2 regions of the Candidatus Clostridium stratigraminis genome follow, and region 2 is predicted to be linked to the other one. Evidence: riboswitches for the same ligand, from Rfam matches in the RefSeq annotation. Region 2 holds a riboswitch; the other holds the start of a gene.
The links. A riboswitch is a leader RNA that binds a small molecule or an ion and turns the genes downstream of it on or off. The one in region 2 is predicted to bind FMN.
Positions count from the first base shown of each region.

Region 1 (12,860 bases), on a different contig from region 2:
TATTACCCAAATTCACAGCTCCTGCAAAGCCTGGCTCATAGATAAGACGACAACTAAAAATCATGTTACCTATGCCTATGGCAAGGATGAATTTTCCTATGATGTAGTTGACTCTAAGCTAGTTAGTGAGCTAGTAAAGGTAGTTAATGAAGAACTATAGCATTAAATATAAATAAAATTAACAAAGTGAAATTAAAAAGAACTACAATTAAAAAAAGCTACAAATAAAAAGAATTATAATTAAAAAAGAACTACAATTATAAATAAAAATCAAATATAAAAATAGAAAGCTAAAAAAGAAAATCAAAAATGTAATCATAGGGAGGAATATTAAAAATGCATAGAATGGGAATATCTGTTTATCCTGAACATTCTACAGAAGAAAAAGATTATGCATACATGAAGCTGGCTGCAAAATATGGCTTTACTAGAATTTTTACTTGTTTATTATCAGTAAAGGAACCAAAAGAAATTATCATGGATAAATTCACAAGATTTATGGAAGAAGCACATAAACTTGGCTTTATTGTTGGGGTAGATACAAATCCAGAAGTATTTGCACATCTTGGAGCCACCCCCCTTAATTTAAAACTATTTCATGATATGAAGGTTGATATTATTCGTCTGGATGGACATTTTAGCGATATGGAAGACATTGCAATTACCCATAACTCCTATGGCATTCCTATTGAATTTAATGGAAGTCAAAATACAGCTTTGGATTTAATGCTTGAAAGAGGAGCAAATAAGCATAACATGATAGTCTGCCATAATTTCTATCCACAGAAATATACAGGGCTTGGATGGAATAAATTTATGGATTTTACTAATAAATATAAAGTTTTAGGCTTTACTATGGCTGCATTTGTTTCCAGCAATAACGAGAATACCTTTGGACCTTGGCCTGTATATGAAGGCCTGCCAACCTGTGAAATCCACAGAAATTTACCAATAGATTTACAAGTAAGACATCTCCTTGCAACTAATATAATTGATGATGTTTTAATTGGAAATGCCTACGCTACAGAGGAGGAGCTAAAAGCAATATCAGAAATTGATAAATCAAAAACCACCTTTAAGTTGGAGCTTGATGCTAATATTACTGAGAACGAGAAAAATATCATATTTAATTTTCCTCATTACGGCAGAGGTGACGCTTCAGACTATATGGTACGCAGCAGTATGCCGAGACTTAATTATAAAAATAAAAACATTCCATACCGTAAACATGACAGTGAATTCTTCCATAAAGGCGACGTAGTAATAGTTAACGATAATTTATCTCATTATCGCGGTGAGCTTGAAATTGTTACAAAAGATATGCCTAATGATGGACAGAGAAATTTTGTAGCTAGAATACCTGAGCAGGAATTAATTCTATTAGATTTATTAAAACCTGAATATCCTTTTGGATTTATTAAGTAACATTGAGAACTGAAAATAGAAGATATAATATTAAAAGTAACACTTAAATTCATATAAATAAAGACTAAAAAAGAAGCGCTTCCCAAAACGAAAATGGGAGGTGCTTCTTTATATTTAATAAATAGTTGTAATTACTCCAAAGGAAGAAGCTTTTATATGGGTGTTTCCTATTAGTTCTTTTAATTGAGACTTTGTGCCGTAAACTATGCATCCTAATATTGATACATCACTATAGGTTCTATAGCCTTTTGCCATCATTTCATTATATATTGAGTTATATTTTTCGAGTTTAGGGTTTTGTAAAGTTATTAACAATTCATTATAGGATGTATCAAAATGCATTGGCTTAACATTTACTCCAATAGCATTAAATTCGTCTATATAGGCACCAGCACCAGCATGCATGTCAGCATCCTTTTTAAACATTTTCATGTCTTCCTTTGTATAAGCATCCAACCAATACCAAGTTGGAGCTATTTTTCCAAGCAAGAACTGAGCGTCAACCAGTTTGTATGGTTTATCGAAGGATATAGCAAGTTCAATTATTTTATCATCGGAAATTTTATCTAATTCATTTAAGTCATTTTTATAACCTTTATAATTAATTTCAGGATGAAAAAACATCATTTTTCTGTAGCCGGTTTGGGTATAACTTTCAGACCACGGTCCTACTTCATTACCGTTATAACCTCCTTGATATCTTGTAACAGGGTAATTTAAACTAAGACCTAAAAAGGGCAACAACTTACTATTTTGAAAATAGCCAAAAACTGATACATTCTCCTGTATTTCAACAGGTTTATTTCCTATAACTCTAGAAATTTTGTAGGCGCCTTTTCCTCCTAAAAATCCAAGAGTATCTATAGATTCACTTATATAGCCATTAGGAACAGTAAGTTTTACCAACTCCTCATGTTGTTTAAAAGCTTCTTCACTCAATTTTAGGCTGATTTTTGTATTGAGATAGGAGCCAATTGCTATAACTAAAAGTGTGACTACCAATGATATAATTATGGTCCTTATTGTGGATTTTAACTTACCCTTTCTTATAGCTTTCTTTAATTTATCTTCATTAAACAATTCCTCTAAATTGTTATCCATTATTTAACCACATCCTTTCAAATTCCTTTCTTGCTCTATAGAGATAAGTTTTAACTACGGACTCTTTTAGACCTAGTAATAATGCTATTTCCTTATAGGAAAGCTCCATAGCATATTTTAAAATTAACAGGTCTTTATATCCATCTTTTAACTTGTTAAGACGGTCTTTCACCTCATTATTACGTTCAGTTATTAATAAATCTTCAGTAAAGTCTTCTTCTACTGTAAGCTGATTAGCAAAACCTTCTTCATCAATACTTATTTGATAAAGTCTTTTCTGTTTCTTCATTAAGTTTCTAAATTCATTTAAAGATACTTTAAATAACCAGGAGGGAAGCTTTTCTCTAGATACACCATCCATGTATTTAATTGCTTTAATAAAGCTGTTTTGGACTATATCTTCAGCTTCTTCCCTACTGCATCCGTTTTTAATTAAATATCCCATTATAATTTTTGATTGCTTTTTATACAATTCTAGCAGCAGCTGGGTATCCATTTTTCCCTCCTTTCTGCGAAATTAATACGCCTTTATATTAATAAGACAATTCTACCATTAAAATGTAAACATGGGTTATGAAAAATATTTATAAGAAAGTTAAATTAAAGAGAAGGTACTTGGAAGGCAAGGTTTATAAGTCATGTAATAAAACCTATTTTGTCTATAGGAGATTTGAGTCTATAATCATATACATTATATTGAAATTAATGTTATAATTAGCATACAATAAGTTGGAAAACAGTTTGAACTTATATTTTTATAATAATTATATTGAAGAACAAAATTTTGAAAACTTACTATTAAATAAGCTATTTTAGGTGTGAAGTGTATGAAAGCTAATAATATATTAAAAAGGCCCAAATTTAAATTATTTCTTGTGATAGCAGCTGTTTTTATATATTTATCTTATTTGTATTGGCTAGACTTGCCATCATTATCACCCAATGAGGCAATATTAAAATATTGTAAGGTAAAATCATTAAATTATTCTAAGCAAAATATTAAAATTGAAGAATCTAAAATTACAGATACAAACTATGGTCAGCAATTTATAGTAAGTGGTGTAACAGACAAGGAGTTTAGCTCTAATATTTCATTTTTTTATCTAAAACATAGTAGTAAAGGATGGAAAGTTACAAGTGCTGGAACAGGCCCTTAAGCTAATGTGGTTTTCTTAATGCTGGACTATTAATAGAAAGGGGTTAGGTAATGTCTATTAATAATAAAACAAAGAAGGTCGTAATCACTGGCATTATTGTAATAACTTTATTTGAAATATATTTTGCGTACAAAATAGTAATGAATTATGCAGGAGTCTATCAGGTTGGCATTTTTATACCATTGATACTTCAGCCGCTTTTTTATATGTGGTTATTTAGAATAGAAAGGCCTTATTTGAAAATAAGAATCACAATAATATTAGCAATATCAATTTTTTTACCTTTAGTAATCTATTTTACCTTACCAAACTATACCTATAATAAGGGCAAAGAGATAGTTAAGCAGAATTTAGCTCAAAGCGAAAATTATTTGTTTACTGATTTAACCTATGCTAGTGATACTATTCCTGTTATTAATAATCCTAAGCAATTGTTTGTCTCAAATAGAGTATATTATTATGAAGTTACTTTAAAGGATGAGAAAAAATATTTTATTATTAACCCACTAACAGGTGAATTAAAAGAGTTAGCAAGAAGCTACTGGGGAAGCAATTAAAATTATACTCAATTATGTGAGGAATAACATTCAATATATTTGGAGGCGGCTTATGAAAGCAATGGAGTTATATAATCAATTAGAAAGAGATTTTATTTTTAAAGAATTGCAGGATGATTGGGCTAGATATATGGGGGAAGTAGAAGAATATCTTTGTCTTAATTTCAAAGAAAGAAGTATGGGACTTGTCTGTGACTTTACTAAAGAAATTAATAAAGTTTACTCAGCTGTATTTCCAACTGAAGAAATTATGCAAAAAATTATAGATGATGGAACAACTAATGCCATGTTATTTGTGCATCACCCATCTATTTGGGATAGTAGAAGAGCACCGAATTCATTTTATCAGATGAAAAAGACATTGTTAGAGAAATTTAAAGAAAATAGAATTTCAATATATAATTTGCACGTTCCGTTGGATAACTTCAGCCAGTATTCAACTAGTGTAACTTTAGCTGATGCTATAGGAATAGAAATTGAAAAGCCATTTGCTAAATACCGGGGAGCATTATGTGGTGTAATTGGTAAAACTGAGTGCAAAAACATAGAAGAATTGCAGGATAAGTTTTCTAAAGTACTAGGTCATAGTACAAGCCTCTATTTATATGGAAATACTAATATTAAAGATGGTAAAATTGCAATAGTAGCTGGTGGTGGAAATAATGAGGATACTGTTTCTGAAATGATTGAAAATAAGGTTAGTATACTAATTACAGGTATAGCCACAAATAATAATTCAGAGGTTCATAGACTTGAGCAAAAAAATTCTATAAATGTTTTAGGGGGAACGCACTACTCTACTGAAAAGTTTGCATGCCAGAAGATCTGCAGTTACTTTGAAAAACTTGGACTAGCTTCTACTTTTATTGAAGGGGAACCAATATATGAGGATCTGTAAAAAGTGAGGCTATAATGAATAGTATAATGAGATAAATTAAAATAATTTACTTACAAGGAGGTCAAAAGATATGGAAGTTAGATATAATGCTCCGACCGCAGAGGAATATATTTCTTTAAGGCTTAAAACAGGGATGGGGACAAAAGATTTATCAAAAGTTGAGATTGCTTTAAAAAATTCATTATTTATAGTTACTTTGTGGGACAAGGATAAACTTATTGCCTTTGGAAGGATTGTAGGGGATTATGGAATAACTTATGTTGTTTCTGATATTATGGTGGATCCAGAATATCAGCGTAAAGGCCTTGGAAAAATAATTATGAAAGAAATCGATTCATATTTAAATCAAAATACTGATGAATATGCTTATGTATGCTTAATTGCTAATAAACCTGCAGATAAGCTATATTCTCAATTTGGATTTGATTATACAGAGCCAAAATCTTGTGGTATGAGAAGAAAACAAAAATAAATTGGGGTGAGAAAATGACTGATGTAAGATTAATAATTCCATCTAAGGAGTATGAAAAGGAAGCATATGAATACATACAAGAATTTCTAGAATATAATTCGGAAATCAATGGAACTGGAGGGCTAGATCGATACCATAATTATGATGAATGGCTGCTAAAAATTGAAAAGGACATGGACTTACCTAAAATTCCAGAAGGCAGAGTACCTGCGAATACATATTTTTTTGTTAGAACAATTGATAATAAAATTCTTGGAATGATTAATATAAGGTATAAATTAAATGAATTTCTATTTAATGAGGGCGGAAATATAGGTTATTCAATAAGACCTACAGAAAGAAGAAAGGGATATGCAACTTTAATGCTTAAGCTAGGTTTGCAAAAATGCAAAGAATTAAATCTAAATAAAGTTTTAATTACCTGTGATAAAATAAATATTGCTTCAGCTAAGGTTATTCAAAACAACAATGGAATATTAGAAAACGAAGTCTATAGTGAAACCTTTTCTGAAATCATTCAACGATATTGGATTAACTTATTAATGGTGAAAACAACAGAAACCGCGGATGGAATAATATAAAAATCCCATTCCACAGTTTCTGTAGACACAGTACATAAAGAATCTAAAAGTTTTTAAGGTTCTTTATGTCCTGATAGTATCATCAAGAGTGTTAGTGATAAATTTTTAAGTTGTTGTTTTTAACTCGTTTTTACAATTTGGACAAGTCACTGTTAAATTACCTTTTCCTTTAGGTATTCTTAACCTTGTAGGGCATTTTGTACAGTTTATTACAACATAATCTATTAAATGTTCTATTTTATCAGTATCCAATCCAACAACTACTTCATCTCCAATAATAAAAGCTGGTACACCTCTAATTCCTCTTTTCATGAGCTCAGCTCTGGCTAATTTATCTGTACTAATATTTTTTTCTTGGTAATCGATACCTTTTTCTCGAAGATACATCTTCGCAGTAAAACAATGAGGTCAGGTACTTGATGTAAACATTGTAACGTTTTTCATAATAAATAATCCTCCTCGATATATTACTATATTTATATATTACGATTTAATTATATTATTTGCTATAGATTTTTAAAAAAAATAAAAATATTTATTGACTTTTACGTTACGTAAAGGTGTATATTTAGCTTGTAAGAAAATTAAAGTCACTAAATGATTATTTGTATCATTAAAATATTGGAGCAAAAGCATTAAAACCATTTAGGGCATTAAAAAGTACAGGAGGGTTTAGCGGTGGAATATACAGTGCAAAAACTAAGTAAAATGGCAGGAGTAAGTACACGTACATTGAGATACTATGATGAAGTAGGAATTCTTAAGCCGGCAAGAATCAATTCATCAGGCTATCGCATTTATGGGCAGGAAGAAGTTGACAGGCTGCAGCAAATTCTTTTTTATAGAGAACTTGGTGTAAGCTTAGAGAGTATTAAAGATATTATTACTTCACCTAATTTCGATGGAATAAAAGCACTTAAAGAACACAAGTCTAAACTCCTGGAAAAAAGACTACAGTTGAATATACTAATTTCTAATGTTGAAAAAACTATTGAATTAAAAGAGGGGAGAATTGAGATGTCAAATAAGGAAAAATTTGAAGGCTTTAAGAAAAATATGCTTGAAGAAAATGAAAAGAAATATGGTAAGGAAATACGTGAAAAATATGGTGTTGAGGCTATTAATAAGTCAAATAAAAAACTTAAGGGTATGACAGAAGAAGAATATAATGAAATCACAAATTTAGAAAAGGAAGTTATGAAAACTTTAAATGAAGCCTTTACGGCAGGTAATCCAGCTTCAGAACTTGCTCAAAAGGCAGCAGACTTACATCGTCAGTGGGTTAGCTTTTACTGGGACAATTATAGTAAGGAAGCACATGCAGGCCTAGCACAAATGTATGTTGCTGATGAAAGATTTACTTCTTATTATGATAAAGAGCAGCCAGGAACAGCAGAATTTCTAAAAGATGCAATACTGATTTATACTGGAATTAAATAAGAAAAGGGCCGTAATGATAAAGACTAGGTATTTTATCATTGCGGTCCTTATTTTTATCTTTCATGCAATATAGGAGATACACTCTTGTATACAGCCAAGGTTACAATTGAAACAACAAATACTTTTAGAATATTATAAGGAACAATAATCCAAATAATAAAGGAATTTAGGTCTTTAACATTATGGTTTATTGCGGCTCCCATACCAACAACAGCAGAAATCTTAAAGCCTAAAACTGTTTCATATAATGGTAATAGTACGTAGTAGTTAAGCACAGCGCCGGCTAAGGTCATTGCAATTCCGCCTGCGAGTAAACCTAAAAGAGCTCCTTTTTTAGTCTTTTTCTTCTTATATATTATTCCTGTTGTAATGACAAGTACAGATCCAATTATAAAGTTTGCTGATTCACCTATTAGTGCAGTATTTCCTTTGAATATTGCATAAAGTATATTTTTAATTAATTCAACTAATACACCAGCCATTGGTCCGAAGGCAAAGGCCCCCAGAAGAGCAGGTAAATCACCAATATCAATTCTTAAGAAGCTTGGGAATATTGGCAATGGAATTTCAATATACATAAGAATAAATGCGATACAACCTAGTAGGGAAATTTTAATAAGCTTGTTTAATTTGTTATTTTTCATAAATATCCTCCTTTAGAAGATCTTCAAGGGAGTTTGTACAAATGCTTTAGAAAATTAAAAGCCCTGACAAAAAGTCAGGGCAAACTAATCAAATCTAATACACATCTTCTTTCATCCAGACTTTACTGTCGGCCTCGGAGTTACACCGAATCTGCCATAAGGCTCGCGGGCTATACCGCCGGTAGGGAATCCCAATATATGGTCACCCTGCCCTGAAGATAATCATATTAACTTTTACAATTAAATTATACACCATAAATAATAATTTAACAAGGTAACATTAAAAAAACTTTATTAATAAAGTTTGTTAATTCATTTTCAGCACTTCTATTGCTTTTAAGGCAATTTCAAGATTTAGCCTGCTGTCAGAATCATCAATATTAACGCCTGTTATTTCTCTAATCTTCTGTAATCGATATATAATAGTGTTATAGTGCATGTACATCTTTTCAGAGATTTTTTTCATATTTCCATTACATTCAAAATAAATTTTTAAGGTTTTTATAAGCTCTGTTTTATTATCCTTGTCATAATCAATAAGGGGCTTTATATTATCTATGCAGAATTCCATAAGTTCATTTTGAAGACCATCATAAGAAAGTATTCGATAGATGCCTAAATCATCGTAATGTATAATATTACCAGATTTGCTTTTGCTTAAATTTTCTACAATTAATTTAGCCTGCTCATGACTTTTATAAAGCTCAGTAACTCCTTTATAAGCACGGCCTATGCCCATAATAAGCTGGTTTTTATTAAATCTTTTCTGAGCTTCTTTAAGAATATCTGAACAAAAACACAGAACTTCATTTTTTATTACTGTATCACCTTTTGAATTTTCACAGCCGAATAATATTAAAATTCTATCACTTTTATCTACATAAATTATGCTTGCATTTTGGTGTTTAATTTTTCTGTTTATAATAAACATTAAACTGTTAATACTATCTTGTATTAAATTCATATTATTTTCAGTGTGTTTTATTTGTTTATATATATCTTTTAGTGAAATTATAATCAATGCATATTTAAGTTCTTTATTGAAATTAAAGTTTTTTGCCTTTTCCAAGGCAATTGCTTGATTACTTTTATTACTACTTAAAAGATTATCAAAGAATTCAAGCTTATAATTACTTTCCATGTTATACAAAGATAGCCTTTTTACAAATTCTAAGGCTATAATATGTACATAGGATTCAATAAGCATGTTATCAATTGGTGACAAGACTCTATTATCAAGCCATATAAAAATAAAGCCGTAATCAACATTATCTATAACAATAGGTATAGTTCTGCGTTCGGTATATTTACCATTAAAATTATCTCGGCTTAGGTCATAATTCTTACCGCCTTCCTCATGGAAAGTTGAATTTTTTGTGCTTATATAATTATAAATTATCTTTTCTATAATACTTATATGAGTTAGATCTTCACAGAAAATTTCTGTACTGTCCTGCATACTTTCATAGATAGCTAGCGAATTACCGATGTTCTCATAAAGCTTTTTACCTATTTCCTTAAGACCACCCCCCTTTGTCATAATGTCCATTATTTCTCTACTGAATTCTTCTATATTAATTAGCATATTCATTTGATTGTTTATAACTTCAGTGAGGATTACAGAGATTAAATCAGTATGAGAAACACAAAAGGGAAGTTCAATTATAGGAAATTCTAACTTATCAGCTAATTCTATTATATTTGAGGGCAGCTCTCTAACATATCTTCCTACCTTAATGCCAAGACCTACAACACCTTTTTCTTTTAACTTTGGAATTATATCAAGCAGCACATTTATATTATCCTTTATTGAATAAGCAGTAGTAATAAGGAGTTCGCCATCGCTTACCCATTCAATTATATCAGGAACTTCCATAACATTTACCTTTGTTATTCTCTTTGATGAGCCTGACCTGCCTGCCAAAATCTTTGAACCTTTAAGAATGTCTAGGTTTAAAAGATTTTCAATAGATATTCCTAAATAGCTGAACATGATATACCCCCTATAAAATTAACAATAAAGTAGCGCCCTTAAAAAGGCTCATATACCACATTTTACCTTGATTCTTGTAAACAATCAACAATTAATTTATTAAATATTTAGAATATTACAACAAAGGTAAAGAAAAATAAATATAGAATTTAAGTAATAGAATCTTAATAAAGGAATGGTTTACTTTGAGAGCTATTTATATATGTAAGGATTTAATGAATTATATTACAGGGCAAAAGAATTTAGAAGGACAAATCCATTCCGTATTTAAAAATGCCTGTAATATAGCGCTGAATGATAAATTTATAACAATATTAAGCAAAGATAAATATATGGGTCCCATGAGCTTAACTGTTGATGCTGAAGTTCAAACAAACTTTATTAACATAGGGTTTAAGCAAGACTTAAAGATGGAGATAAATGTAAACGGTATCATTTCTTCTAAGGGAAATATTTATATAAATTTACAAAATGTAAAACTATGGGGTTCAGAAGCAGAACTAAAACCTTCTGCTCTGGCTGAGAAGAATATATTAGATAATCTAGTAGTTGTAGAAAATGCAATAATAACAAAAGGTAACCTTTATGGCATAGGGCCGCTAATAAATATTTTAGTTAGTGAAATGCCAGAACTAAATTTGATGACATTTCCCATTAATCATATTGATGCTAATTTTAACTTTATAAGAAATAGATTTATTAATTTCATGAATATAACAGCAGCATTTGATATAGAAAAAATATCTAATGCAGCAGATAAAGTTATAGGTTTTGGTACAGGCCTTACACCGTCAATGGATGATTTTATATGTGGTATGATGATTTCTTTTGTATATTTAGGTGATTATTATAAGTTAAATATTGCAGCTATTTACACATTTAATATGGAGCTAATAAAAAGTGGGCTTAAAAAAACAACTAAGGTAAGCGCGGAAATGCTGAAACATTCAAGTCTTGGAAGGAGCAATGAAGCTGTAAGACAATTATTGCATTCAATTTTACATGAAATAGAAGGGGAAAAAGTAATTAAAGCTTTAATTAATACCATTGGTTTTGGAGAAACATCTGGAACTGATACAGCACTTGGTGTATACACAGGGTGCAGAATAATGACTAATTTAAGGTATAGGAGGTTTTGGCTAAATGATGCTATGCATTGAAACACGAAAAAATACTTACTATGATTCCGTAGCTCTTATGCTAATAACTAAAGAAATTAAGAAGATGCAGGGAGTAAAAGAAGTTATAGTTGGTATGGCTACAGATTTAAATAAGGAACTATGTGCTAATTTAAATTTGTCAAATGAAGAAATAGAGATGCTTACACCTAATGACTTTTTTATTGCAGCTGCTTCAGAAGAAGAAAATGCATTAGAAAAAATAGTAAGGAAGGTAGATGAGCTTTTAAACTCTAAAAAAGATGAAGGTGAAGCTGAAATAAAGGCTCGAACCTTGCAAGGAGCTGTAAAGCAGCTTAAGGGTGCTAATATGGCAGTAATTTCTCTTCCAGGAAAATATGCAGCTGAGGAAGCAAGAAAAGCTCTTTTAAGCAACCTTCATGTAATGCTTTTTAGTGATAACGTAACAGTTGAAGAAGAAATTGATCTTAAGATACTAGGAAGAGAGAAAGGTCTTTTAGTAATGGGACCCGACTGCGGTACAGCAATTATAAATGGAATTCCTCTCTGCTTCGCTAATGTAGTTAGTAAGGGAGATATTGGAATAGTAGGTGCTTCAGGTACAGGTACCCAGGAAGTTACAGTAATAATTGATAAATTAGGTAGTGGGGTTTCTCAGGTTATTGGAACAGGAGGAAGGGATCTTAAAAGTGAAGTAGGCGGTATTATGATGCTAGAAGGCTTTAAGGCTCTAATAGATGATCCATCTACTAAAGTTATTGTTTTAATTTCAAAACCCCCTGCAGCTGAAGTGGCAGAGAAAATATTAGAAATGGTAAAAACTACGGAGAAGCCTGTAGTAGTTAATTTTATTGGTGGAGATAGAAATCAAATAGAAAAAAAGGGAGCCTATGCATGTATTAGTTTAGAGGATGCAGCTCATAAGGCAGTTAGCTTATCTAAAGGTATAGCTTGTAAAGATTTCGAAGGTTTTACTATGGAGGAAGCTTTGGTTGATGAAATAGTTAATAAAGAAGCAGCTAAGCTTCAAAGCTCTCAGAAATACCTAAGGGCATTATATACTGGTGGTACTTTGGCTGATGAAGCTATGAAACTTCTAGGTAAGGAAGGCTATAATATTTATTCAAATATACCACTTAGTCCCGAATTCAAGTTAAAAAATATTCATAAAAGCTTGAAGCATACTTGTATTGATTTAGGAGATGATGATTTTACACTAGGGAAACCTCATCCAATGATTGACCCTATTGGAAGAGTTGAAAGGCTTCCAATGGAAGCTTGTGATGATGAAGTTGCTGTAATCCTAATGGACTTTGTTATTGGCTATGGATCTAATATGGACCCAGTTGGAGAAATGCTGCCTCAGATTATAGAAGCTAAGAGAAACATGGAAGAAAGGGGAAAATATTTATCTGTTATTGGATATATATGTGGAACTGAAAAGGATCCTCAA
Region 1 covers NZ_JBJHZZ010000001.1:846,200-859,059, forward strand. Annotated here, with positions in the region: gene ACJDUG_RS04145 (copper homeostasis protein CutC) at 1-160, shown strand, start outside; gene ACJDUG_RS04150 (DUF871 domain-containing protein) at 337-1,425, shown strand; gene ACJDUG_RS04155 (sigma factor regulator N-terminal domain-containing protein) at 1,540-2,526, opposite strand; gene ACJDUG_RS04160 (RNA polymerase sigma factor) at 2,519-3,022, opposite strand; gene ACJDUG_RS04165 (hypothetical protein) at 3,354-3,683, shown strand; gene ACJDUG_RS04170 (hypothetical protein) at 3,734-4,240, shown strand; gene ACJDUG_RS04175 (Nif3-like dinuclear metal center hexameric protein) at 4,293-5,138, shown strand; gene ACJDUG_RS04180 (GNAT family N-acetyltransferase) at 5,209-5,610, shown strand; gene ACJDUG_RS04185 (GNAT family N-acetyltransferase) at 5,625-6,191, shown strand; partial or broken gene ACJDUG_RS04190 (glutaredoxin family protein) at 6,297-6,587, opposite strand; gene ACJDUG_RS04195 (MerR family transcriptional regulator) at 6,870-7,631, shown strand; gene ACJDUG_RS04200 (ECF transporter S component) at 7,685-8,275, opposite strand; FMN riboswitch at 8,375-8,499, opposite strand; gene ACJDUG_RS04205 (PucR family transcriptional regulator) at 8,583-10,268, opposite strand; gene ACJDUG_RS04210 (oxamate carbamoyltransferase subunit AllH family protein) at 10,454-11,428, shown strand; gene fdrA (acyl-CoA synthetase FdrA) at 11,412-12,860, shown strand, end outside.
Region 1: it holds a riboswitch for FMN, as region 2 does, so the genes downstream of both, ACJDUG_RS04200 (ECF transporter S component) here and ribD (bifunctional diaminohydroxyphosphoribosylaminopyrimidine deaminase/5-amino-6-(5-phosphoribosylamino)uracil reductase RibD) in region 2, are expected to answer to the same signal.

Region 2 (12,860 bases):
TACTGCTGCTTCAGTATGCCCAGCTCTTTTTAATACCCCACCTTCCTTTGCCTCAAGAGGAAATACGTGCCCAGGCTTATTAAAGTCCTTAGCTGTTGAGTTAGAATTTATAACCTTTAAAATCGTAGCTGCCCTTTCATAAGCAGATATTCCAGTGGTACTATCTGCAGCATCAATGGATACAGTAAAAGCAGTTTCATGGGAATCTGTATTGTGATTTACCATTGGCAAGATGTCAAGCTCCCTTAATCTTTTTCCTATAGTAGGCATGCATATAAGTCCTCTTCCATACTTAGCCATATAATTAATAGCCTCTGGAGTAACTTTTTCTGCTGCCATTAATAGGTCCCCTTCATTTTCCCTGTCCTCATCATCAATAACAACTACCATTTTTCCTGCCTTAATATCTTCAATTGCATCTTCAATTGCGTTAAATTTAAACATAAATTTCTCCTCCAATTTTTATTCACTAATATATTATTAGTGCTTTAATCTAGTTTTGAAAAATTTCATCTGAAAACTATCATCAAAAGACCTTTTAAATTCTTCCAATCCAAGCACCCTTTATACAAAGCCATTATCACTAAGAAAATTAAAGTCTATGGTCTTTTTTGCCGGCAATGGTTCTTTATACAATAAAAACTTTTCGATATATTTTCCAACCATATCACACTCTAAATTTACTATGTCACCAGTTTTCTTCTTTATTAGTGTTGTAGCGTCTTTAGTATGCGGAATAATGGAAACTTTGAAGACCTTATCATCTACATATGCAACTGTTAAGCTTACTCCATCAATTGCTATTGAACCCTTTTGCACAATATATTTCAAAATAACTGAAGGTGCCCCAATTGTAAGCCAAATTGCATTGTCTTCTTGTTCAAAAGACTTTATATCTCCAGTGCCATCAATGTGTCCGCTTACCATGTGTCCGCCAAACCTGTCTCCAGCTCTTAATGCCCTCTCGAGATTCACATAAGTTCCCTTAGAAATACTGCTTAAATTGCTCCTTCTCATGGTTTCTGCCATAACATCAACTGTGAATTTATCACTACTATAAGCTGTAACTGTAAGGCATACACCATTAGTAGAAATGCTGTCTCCAAGTTTTACATCTTCTAAAACCTTATATGCCTTAATAGTTATTCGAGCTGACTTTTCTGATTTTATTATGCCTTGAATTTCACCAATCTCTTCCACAATACCCGTAAACATTCATTTCTCACCTCTATCTATTCCTTATTTAGCAAAAATTAATTAATACACTCCTTTTAATATAGCCTCATATTTAATATACCTACTACTTAACATAGCCTTCTATCATTATGTCCTTTCCAAATTGATGAATATCTATGTCCTTAAGCTCTATTGCATCCTTCATAAGTGCTATTCCTTCTCCTCCAACTGGGGTTTTTGCTCCTTCACCTCCAAGGATTTTAGGTGCAATAAATATGTTAACCTTATCTACTATGCCTTCTTCCAGCGCTGTATAGTTTAAATTGCTGCCCCCTTCAAGTAATATACTATCGATTTTTCTTTCTCCAAGAACTTTCATTAGATATCCTAAATCTACCCTATTTTTTTTTATAGGTGTTATTATAGTCTCTGCTCCCTTTTCTTTAATGGCTTCTAACTTCTCTTTATCTGCTTTTTCTGTTACTGCAATTATTGTTTTAGCTTTAGAATTTAAATTAAGCACCTTAGCTTCAAGTGGGATTCTAGCATAAGTGTCTACAATAATTCTTATTGGATCACTACCTTCTTCATCTTCAAGTCTAGTGTTTAACATGGGATCATCTGCAAGCACTGTGCCAATCCCAACCATTATTCCTGCTGCTCTGTGTCTAAGCTTATGAACATACCGTCTAGAAGATTCACCAGTAACCCATTTTGAATCACCTGTGTAAGCTGCTATCTTACCATCTAGTGTCATGGCTGCTTTCATAATGCAGAAAGGCAGCTTTGTAGTTATATATTTTAAAAATATTTCATTTAATTTCCTACCCTCTTCCTCAAGTACTCCCGTTACAACATCAATACCGTTTTCCTTAAGGATTTTTATTCCCTTGCCTGCCACTAAAGGGTTGGGGTCTTTTAAACCAATTATTACTTTCTTGATACCCTTTTCCACAATGGTATTTGCACAGGGAGGAGTATTGCCATAGTGAGAACAAGGTTCTAAGGTAACATATAGTGTGGCACCTTTTACATCATATTTAGCATTTTTAAAAGCATTTACTTCCGCATGGCTGCTTCCATATAATGCGTGATAGCCTTCCCCAATAATCTGTCCATCCTTAACGATAACAGCTCCCACTAAGGGATTGGGATTTGTATAGCCAATGCCCTTTTCTGCAAGTTCTAATGCTCTTTTCATATACTTTATATCCATAAAATTCATCCTTCTTTATAAAATTAGTTATAGATTTTTTATTTCCATTTTTGTAAAGGCATATTCCTAAGTTACAACCAATTTTAAGCAAAATAAAAACCCCGAGAGTTTAATCTCAGGGCATAAAATGCGAGTTAAGCTAATTTCAAACGTATGAATATAACGCAAAAAAATTAGACATCTGCTTTGTAATCTTCTTCCATCCAGACTTTACTGTCGGCTTCGGAATCTAACCGAATCTGCCATAAGGCTCGCGGGCTATACCGCCGGTAGGGAATCAAACCCTGCCCTGAAGATTTATTTAATTTTACAGTTTCATAATATCAAAGTATAAATGTTTTGACAAGTAATAAATTAAATTTTATTCAGCATTTCTTGAAAATCTTACTGTGCAGCCATAACTAAAGTATTATATCATCTAAAGCTCTCTTAGGTACATGATGAACCTTATTTTCATCTCTCCAATATTTAACATCACCAGAAGTTCCCATTTCTTCAAGTACGACCTCTTCCTTTGGAGTCCCTAAAGCTATAATAAGTGCTATTTCATATCTATCTTCTAATTTTAATTCCTCTGATAATTTTTTCTTATTTATATTAAATATAAAACATCCACCTAATCCTTTTTCTATAGCACCAAGAAGTATACTTTGTCCTGAAATGCCTTCATCTTGAGCCATTCCACTGCCAAGAGTCTTGTCCTTAAGCATAACTATATAGGCACTTGGTTTTTCACCTTCTTCAGGGCCATTCCAATCCTTTAAATATCCAGCCCAGCCTAAAGTTGCAAATATTTTTTCATTGGTCTCCTTCGTATTTGAAAGAAAATATTTTAGTACTTGTTTATTGGCACCAGAAGGGCTTAGTCTCGCAAAATCAATTAATTCTCTTAAGGTCTCCAATTCTATTGGCTTATCTTGATAAAACCTTCTATATGATCTGTTTTTTCTTATTAAATCTCCAATCATTCCATCACCTCATTTATTTTATTATTATAAATAAATATTAATGCTAATATACTTGAAAATCAAGTTACCAGTTTTCACTTTCCTATTGCTTGCATAAATAGTAACTAACTTAATTACAATGCTACTTATCCAAACTATTGAGCCGCAAGAACATCCCATGCTACATTAAAATTTATTTAACTAGGTCTTATAGTTCTCAGGTGGCACTATGTAAAAGAATAGCATATATTAAAGTGATGTAATATTTTAAAGGGAGCTTAACTATGTATAAAAAAAACGAAATACCAGACTATGTAGATGTTAATTATCCACTAATTTGCCCCATGATGGATAATGGGTGGTATAGGGCTGAGGATAGGAATATTAAGCCTCCAATCCAGCCAATTCCACAGCCAGCACCTCAGCCTATGCCTCACATGCCACCAATGAAGCACTCAATGCCAGCACCTCAGCCTATGCCTCCGAAGCATGTTGAGCCAATAAAACCACTTCCACCGTTAAAACAAGAAATTACTTTGCAGCCAAAGGTAGAACCAACACAATTTCAATTAAATATTGAGCCTAAAGTGGAACCTCAAAATTTCGGATTAACCATACAGCCAAAAATGGAACCGAATAAAATGGAATTAGACATCGAGCCAAAAATTACCCCAAAAATGGAGCCAAGTAATATGGAACTTAATATAGCACCAAAAATGGGAGCTATAGTTATGGAACCAATAAAAATACAGTTGAAAATAGAGCCTGTAGTACAACCGGCAAATTTGAAGCTAAATGTTGAGCCAGTTGCAAAACCAATGCCTATGCCTATGCCACAGCCACAGCCACAACCGAGGCCACCAATGATGCCTTGTCATCCAATTATGCCTTGCCATCCAATGCACCCATGCCATATGCCTCAAATGCATCATGAGCATCATAAAACAAGCTCTGATTCAATGCATCATGGATGTCATAATTCAAGCTCAGACTCCAAGCACATGCACCACCATCAACCTACGATGATGGATCCTATGATGATGCAGCCTATGATGATGGATCCTATGATGATGCAGCCTATGATGATGGATCCTATGATGATGTGCCCTATGATGATGCATCATGGACATCATAATACAAGCTCTGATTCCAAGCACATGCACCACCATCACCCAATGATGATGCAACCTATGATGATGGACCCTATGATGATGGAATCCATTGGAATGAATCCGATGATGGATCAAATGCCTATGGGCCAGACACCTATGATGCCCCCAATGAATCCAATGATGATGCAGCCTGTGAAAATGAAAGATATTTTTGAAGACTAAAATCAAATCATTTCAAAATATTAATAAATAGTAGAACTCTACAATAAATAAAGAAGGCAAAAAGAGCTTTATACTATTTCTGCCTTCTTTGTTATTTCTGCCTCTTCAGCCTTAATTTTAAAACCTCAGCCGTCATGGAAATTGATATTTTATTTTTATCTTCAAGTCTAATGCAGATTTAACGCTGTTCTATTTAATATATTCATCTCCAACCAGTGTATTTTTAATTAGCTCTGTTGGAATTGTGAATTCTACAATTCCCATAACTCCTGGACCTACTTCATATTTATCAAAGGATATTACTAATTTACCTTCTTGATTTATATAGAAGCTCTGATTTTCTGCTATTTCATTAAAAACTGGGAATACATCCTCCTTGCCATCTATGTGGACCCAATAGGTTTTGCTATCATCGGCTTTCATTTGCTCTATCATCTGTGTTTTAATATAATTACTTATTGTTTTTACATAGCTGTTATCCTTAAATAAGCTGGGTAGTGTTATCAAAACCTCCCTTTGCTTGTCAATGGTGTCATATTTCATTGTTGTTGAGGAAGACGCAGCTGTGTTTACTACATAACGGCCTACTGATAGTATATTCTCATTATCTGTCTTAACAATATAGCCGCTGTCTACACCTAAATGTGCTTCGCTTTTTCCCTTTAACTCTTCTATTTCCTTTGTAAATTCTTCATACAGCTTTTTATTTTCAGCAAGATATTTTTCATTCAAGCTGCTTTCCAGGTCTTTATTTTTTAAACCTTGTATAGCAGGAGTTTTTATTTTTGCATTATAGTTTCCTTCATCAACAACATATTCCTTAAAGGCTATGATTCTTACAATATTACCTACAATAGGAACCTTTGCTAAGTTCCTTGCGAAAACAGGACTGCTATTAACACCAATGGTTAGTGCTGCTATTAAAACAGCAATTGAAGCAGCTGTTATACTTATTCTTCTTAAGGTATTATTTTTCTTTACTCCTGCCTTTTTTAAAGCTCCTTTTACTATAAAGTCTAATTCTTTTGGAATGGGTATTTCAAGATATTCCTTTTTAAGCTCAAATAGATCTTTATTCATCCTATTAACCCCCTAAGTATTCCTTATTCTGCACGTAATAATTATTAATTATTACGCCTTTGGTATTCCTTGTTAAATTCATTATCAATTAATTTTAGCCGTAGCTTCTCATGGGCCTTATATAAACGGTTTTTCACTGTGCTAACATTTTCATTGAGCACCTCTGCAATTTCCTTCAGCTTTAAATCTTCAAAATATCTTAGAATTATTACACTTCGGTAAGCATCGGGCAGATTATTCAATGCTATTTTCAAGTCAAAGTCTTCATATTGGTCTATGGCTTCAGATCCAAAACTTTCTAGAACCCTTTCATCTATAATCTTTAGTTTCTTTTGTTTTCTTAAGAAATCAAGAGAGGTATTTATAATAATCCTATAAAACCAAGTTTTTATATAGCTTGGTTCTTTCAATGAGTCCATAGATGAAATTGCCTTAAAAATGGATTCTTGTACAATATCCAAAGCATCTTCAACATTTCTTACATAGCTATAGGCCAATCTATAATGACTCTCCTTATTTTTAATAACAAACTCAACTATTTGCTTTTCTAAACTGCCTCTACTCATTCCCCTGAAGTTCCCCTTCCTTGTTATAGATACGTATCTTAACTTACTTTCACTTAATAGACGCCTGCTTAAATGAAAAAGTTTAATTATTGAACATAGTCTTAAAAAATATAACCTTACATCAAAATAGTTTAAGCTTTATTTCTTTTGAATTATCTCCTAAAAAATTAGTTTAACCAACTAAATTAAAATAAGCCAAGTGTATTCCTCTTGACTTATATGCTTTCTTCTTAAAGAATTTTCTCCATAATAGTAACTATATAGCTTTGCTTTACATATATCAATATACACTTCTTGTGACATTTAATGTATTAGTAAAGAATATACTTATAATGGCTTAAGTAATTAAAATAGGAGAATATTATGATAAAAAGGCTAAAATTTATAAGCCAGTCCTTAGAATTAAATTTATTTTTCCTTCGAATAATGAAGGAACATTCTATATTTTTAGAGGCAGCTTTTACCCCTAGAGACAAAAACTTAGCAATGTTAGCTGATAGCTTTAAGAATGAATTTACAAGATTATTATCCCATACAGCAGCCTTATCAAATGGAGTTATTTCTGAAAAGGCATTGCAATCCAATGAGTTTGTAACTAAATATACTGCAGCAGCAGAAAAGGCAACTCAATATTTTACTGGCATTTTCATAGACCCTGGTGTAACTTCTATGGAAGGTTCTATAAGACCTGGTATAGATAACAAAGGTATATCAATGCTGGAAGAACAGGTTTATATGCTTAATAACAGTTCTCTCGGTGCAACTAATAAAATTATCAACTTCAAAAAAAAGCTTAGAGCTGATGTACTCAATTGCAGGATATTTACAACAAATTACCCCCACTTAATAAATCACATAATAAAAGAAGCTGTGACCTTTACTGAGCTTTTAAAAAGATTACAAAGTGGAAATGAAATCAATAGTAAGAAAGACATATTAAAGGATGAAATCTTTTGGGATGACATAATGTCGGAACATTCCTTCTTCATAAGAGGAATGCTTGATCCTACAGAAGAGGAATTGTTCAATATGGCAAATAACTTTGGGAAAGAGTTTGAGGCCTTAAGTAAGGAGGCCTCAGAGGCATACAAATCAACTCTAGAGACTGCTGCCCTTACTAACAATACTCTTAAGGAGACTAGTAAACTAAGAGACTTTAAGGCCCAAGCTACAGAAGGACTATTAGGCTGTAAAATCAAATCTATAATTCTTCCTCTTTTAAGTGATCACGTGCTTCGTGAGGCAAATCACTATTTAAATCTTCTAGAAGATTAATGGCATTCACATGAGTTATTACTTATTCATAAAAAGTAATAACTCATGTGGATGCCATTAAAATTTATTACATAGCATAAGAAACTAATTCTCTTATTTTATCCCTATCTGTGTAATCAACTGGCTTATCATATATTGCAAGCATACCTATTTCATCCTTAGTTAAATCTTCTTTCTTTTTCTTATTAATTTTCCATTTAAGTATATTCATAAGAAATTTATCAAAGGGATTTAATTTACTATAATCAAAGCCGCCTCTTAAATAAAAGAATCTAATAGACCTTTGCTGTTCTTTTGTAAAGTTCTTATCCCTGACTTCCTTAATTACAGCTTCACTTGAAGGTGATGCCCCAGTAGCAAAGACCACTATTTTTTTATCCCTTATTTTATGAAGATTTTGTGTTATAAGCTTTATGCCTCTAATACCTACGGCATGCAAGGAGCCTCCAAAAATTATGGTATCATAGGCATCCATCATATTAGCTGTTACCTTTGATGCATCAAAGATATCCGCTGATAAGTCCTTTGCAATCCACTGCGCATATTTCTTCGTAAAGCCTGTACTTGATTTATAAATTACTACAGTTTTCATTTAATCATCTCCTATAGACTAACTTAAACTTTATTATATGTGGGTTCTTTTACATTCTTTATAATAAGAATCAAAAGATATATCAGCTTTTATTACTTTAACAATGCTTAATGTCTTCCATTTATCATGTCTGTCATAAGCTCAACATGAGAATTAATAAGCCTTTCCTTTTGTTCTTCCTTTGTGTCCTTTTCCGTTATTAGCCTTATAATAAGCCCAAAAGTTGCCGCCCATACAATCTGTGCAGTAAGTTCTGCTGCTTCATCTTCTAAAATATTGTCCCCACTTAAGTCCTTCACAAAATTACAAAGCAGTGCTAAAGCCTTTCTTTCTATAGAAGCTCCCTTAAAAAGCACTGAAGTATGTGAAAGTACCTCTGGTGTAGTATTCATCATTACAGTCTTGTATTCATCAGGCATACTTAAGGCTTTAAGTATATATCTCTTTAGCAGTTTTTTAAATTTCTCTTCAGGTTTATCAGATGAATTTTCTAAAGAAAATAATTCTCTTAAAATTTTTTCATAGCCCTTTTTCATAAGTATGTTTATAATATCTTCCTTATTCTTAAAGTAATGATATATTATAGCCGGTGAATACTCTATTTTAGCCGCAATTTTTCTGATTGAAAGCTTATCAACACCTTCTTCATCCATAATTTCACTTGCAGCCTTCAAAATAATTTCACGATGCTCATCTTTTTCGCGTTCTTTACGTTCCTTAATTCCCATTTATGTCTTCCTTTCATTGAACATGTTAAATTGTTAAACACTGTTTAATACAATAATATCACTTCTAAATTTGTAAGTCAATAGAAATACTAATATTTGTTTACAATTATTTATAGTCGGTTAGCTTATTAAGCATCAATAAAGTATAATCCTAATAATTCTAAAATATAAAAGCCGCAAAAGGCTTCAATCTCCTTTTGCGGCTTATGCTAATTCAGTAAATTTATTATAATGTTTCAATGGCATCCACATGAGTTATTACCTATTATTAATAAGTAATAACTCATATGGATGCCATTCTCATTAGATTATATTATTTTCGTATAAAAATTCAGTATCTCCCATAATTTCTTCGTAATCACCATCTCTAATAATGGTATGGTCATTAGAAAATACAATTGCTCTTTTAAATACCCCATTTACATATTCAAAATCATGGGTGGAACATATTATGGTTTTTCCGGCCATATTAATTGCTATCATAAACTCTCTTAAAAATCTTTTAGTTTTAGGATCAAGCCCATTTAAGGGCTCATCAAAGACGTATACCTCAGGATTTAAGACTACAACAGATGCAATAGCAACTTTCTTCTTTTCCCCGCCGCTTAAATGATAAGGCTGTCTATTTTTTAACTCTTCAATTTTTAAAAGCTTTAAGGTATCTTCTACTCTCTTTTTTACTTCATCCTCCATCATTCCCATTTGTCTAGGTCCAAAAGCAATTTCATCATATACATCCGAGCAAAAAAGCTGAGCCTCAGAATTTTGAAATACAAAGCCTATTTTTTTATGAAAGGCTTTAGAAAATTTATCATCTTGTAGTTTCTTAGAATTAATTTCTTCACCCTCAAAAAATAAAACTTCCGCTGGTAGGATTTATTAAACCATTAATGAGCTTCATAAAGGTAGACTTGCCACTTCCGTTTACCCCTACTAAGGCAATTGCCTCACCTTCATTTATTGTAATATTGATGTCTTTTAATGCTGATGTATTATTATCATAAGAATACGAAACATTACTTATCTCTATCATGTAATCACAACCTATCTAAGAAATATGGCAGTATAAATGCCCTAAAATTATTAAATATTAATGCTCCTAGAAATTATTATATATAGAAATAGGCTAGTACAAATGCAGTCATAACTATTATACAAATAAAATCAGCTACTTTAAATTTAAACTTTTTAAATGCTCTATATTCTCCAGTAAAACCTTTGCATTCCATAGCACCATACATTTCTTCTGACATTTCCTTAGATTTTATAAACATAGTGCCAATAATTCCTGAAAGTGATGCACTTTTATAATTACTTTTTCCTACAGATCTTAATTTAAGTGCATAAATCATATTTAAGGAAAATTCGCCTAAAAGAATTATATATTTAATGGTTATATCTAGTACAAAAATAAACATATCAGGTACTTTAAACAGCTTTAAGGCTCCTAATAGATCATTCCACTTTGTGCTGCAGGAAAGTATATTTACAAAAGCAACTGAGGAGAATACCTTTAAAGTAATCATAAGTGCATTATTACCATAACCTAAGAAAATGGATGGCAGGAGAATAAGCAAAGTAATTACAGACATTACAAAACTTACTTTTAAAACATACTTTATTTCCTCTATACTTAGAAAATTAATTAATACCAGTAAAAATACATTAGCAATTAAAACATAAGTTATGCTTTTACTTAAGGAAATAAAAATAATCACCATCATCACTGTAATAAGCTTAGTTAAATCATTTACTCCAAGTTTCGATGCTGCAGCATTAGATTGCATTCTTAATCTTGACAATATATTCAATATAGCTAATATACTCTTATTAATAAAGTTAACTGAGTCCTTTTCAGGTATAAAATTATCTTTTTCAAGAAGCCATTCAGGCATTAGTGACTACCTCTCTTAATTTAAGAATTTATATTGATATTTTAGATCTTAATATAAAATTTCACATTATATGAAAATTTATAATTAGCTTTAATTCTTAATATCATTTCTGGTGCTAGCAATAATTCTAAACACTATGAGTAGTATTGCCACCCCTGCAATTGCTGATAAAATATAGCCCGCTCCTCTAGAAAGCCCATTAATAGAATAACCAGACATGATTGAACTAAAGCTAAATCCATTTTTCATGCCCTTTGGAACAAAGCCTAAGGCCTTGCCTCCTGCTGTAACTGAAGCTATTTCGTTAGTGCCCCATTCACCAAAGGCTGTGCCTGGTGCTAAGAGACCTAAGGGTGACAAACAAATAAGTGCAATTAAAAGTGCATATATGAGGTTAATCTTTTTACTAGAACCTTCATAAATAATTTCAGGTGAAACCTTCTTTATAAAGCTTAAAACCCCAACCGTTATTATTCCCTCCAAGTGTCCTGCTAAAGCCAGATGTGGTATGAGCATTGAAGGTATAGTTATATAAAAGGGATATGGACAATATAACGGCATGCCAGCTGCATCTTTAAAAAGCAGGGGCTGCAAACCAAATTCTATGGCTGCGCATAGGGCTGCTATGTTAATAGCAATGTATGAAGCTAAAAAGGCAGAAACTTTTTCTCCTTTTCCTGACTTTAGACCTTTCTTTAGAAAATTATAAATATAAAAGCCTGCAAAAGGAATAACAAAAGCCATATTAAAGGAATTTGCCGCAAAGGCCAATATTCCGCCATCACCAAATAATAGTGCTTGTATTAAAAGTGCTATAGATATAGAAATACATGCCGCTTCAGGCCCCAGAAGTATAGCAAGTAAGGTTCCTCCTACTGCATGACCAGAGGTTCCTCCTGGTAAAGGAACATTAAACATCATTGTTAAAAAGGAAAGTGCAGCCCCTATTCCCATAAGCGGCATTTTCTTTTTTGTCATTTCAACCTTTACCTTTTTCACAGCTCTTGTCCAAATAGGAAGCATTACTGCACCCATAACAGCACAGGTGGAGGGACTTAAATAATTATCTGGAATATGCATTTTATCATCCTTTCAGAAAATACAAATTAAACTAACACTATTAGCTTCTAAACTAATCTTTAATTTCACTTGGATCTATTTTATTTATCTCACATAAATCTACTTTAAACTCTGTATTTAATCAAAAAATAATACCACAAAAATTGATAAACAGTAATCAACCTTCGTGGTTAGTAATCTAATCATTTTACTGCAAATAAAAACAATGCAGCTTTTGTCTTTTTATTAAAAAAATTCTCATCAATGAATGTATGCCTTCGTGACACACAAATTCATAATACTATATGATAGACAATTTGTAAATATTACTTTGTGAGCTTTGCTTTAGCTATCCATATATTTTATTAATTAAAATTTATTTTAGCTTTATGTATTTAATTCTTTTTTATATTGTAGTGAATTCACTTCAATTTAGTCTTAACTTTATCTTCAATAAAGTTTAAAAGTAAATTTAACCCTTCCCCTGTTTTCGAGGATACTCTAAATATCTTAGCTTCAGAGTTTATTGTTTTAAGGTGTTTTTCTACTTTCTCATCACCAAACTCAAAATAATCCATCATATCATATTTATTTAAAACTACTGCATCAGCCTTAGAAAATAGTAATGGGTATTTAATAGTCTTATCGTCCCCTTCAGGAATACTTAAAATAGCTACTTTAAGGTCCTCTCCAAGTTCAAATTCTGCAGGACATACAAGATTGCCTATATTTTCTATAAAAATTATATCAATTTCCTCTAAATCAAAGTATCCTAATATATTTCTTATTGATAAGGCTTCAATATGACAGGCACCTTCAGTATTAAGCTGCACAACAGAAATTCCTAAGGAATCTATTTTTTCGGCATCTATCTGCCCTGCTATATCCCCTTCAACAACTGCGATATTATATTTATCCTTTAGCTTTTTAATAAGTTCTATTATAAGGCTAGTTTTACCAGCACCAGGTGAGCCCATAACATTTATTAAACA
Region 2 covers NZ_JBJHZZ010000005.1:23,572-36,431, reverse strand. Annotated here, with positions in the region: gene ACJDUG_RS09450 (bifunctional 3,4-dihydroxy-2-butanone-4-phosphate synthase/GTP cyclohydrolase II) at 1-444, opposite strand, end outside; gene ribE (riboflavin synthase) at 565-1,215, opposite strand; gene ribD (bifunctional diaminohydroxyphosphoribosylaminopyrimidine deaminase/5-amino-6-(5-phosphoribosylamino)uracil reductase RibD) at 1,301-2,392, opposite strand; FMN riboswitch at 2,580-2,693, opposite strand; gene ACJDUG_RS09435 (nitroreductase family protein) at 2,794-3,360, opposite strand; gene ACJDUG_RS09430 (hypothetical protein) at 3,624-4,673, shown strand; gene rsiV (anti-sigma-V factor RsiV) at 4,863-5,753, opposite strand; gene ACJDUG_RS09420 (RNA polymerase sigma factor) at 5,798-6,319, opposite strand; gene ACJDUG_RS09415 (DUF2935 domain-containing protein) at 6,683-7,594, shown strand; gene ACJDUG_RS09410 (flavodoxin domain-containing protein) at 7,662-8,186, opposite strand; gene ACJDUG_RS09405 (TetR/AcrR family transcriptional regulator) at 8,294-8,914, opposite strand; partial or broken gene ACJDUG_RS09400 (energy-coupling factor ABC transporter ATP-binding protein) at 9,218-9,947, opposite strand; gene ACJDUG_RS09395 (energy-coupling factor transporter transmembrane component T family protein) at 10,024-10,809, opposite strand; gene cbiM (cobalt transporter CbiM) at 10,900-11,889, opposite strand; gene hypB (hydrogenase nickel incorporation protein HypB) at 12,291-12,860, opposite strand, start outside.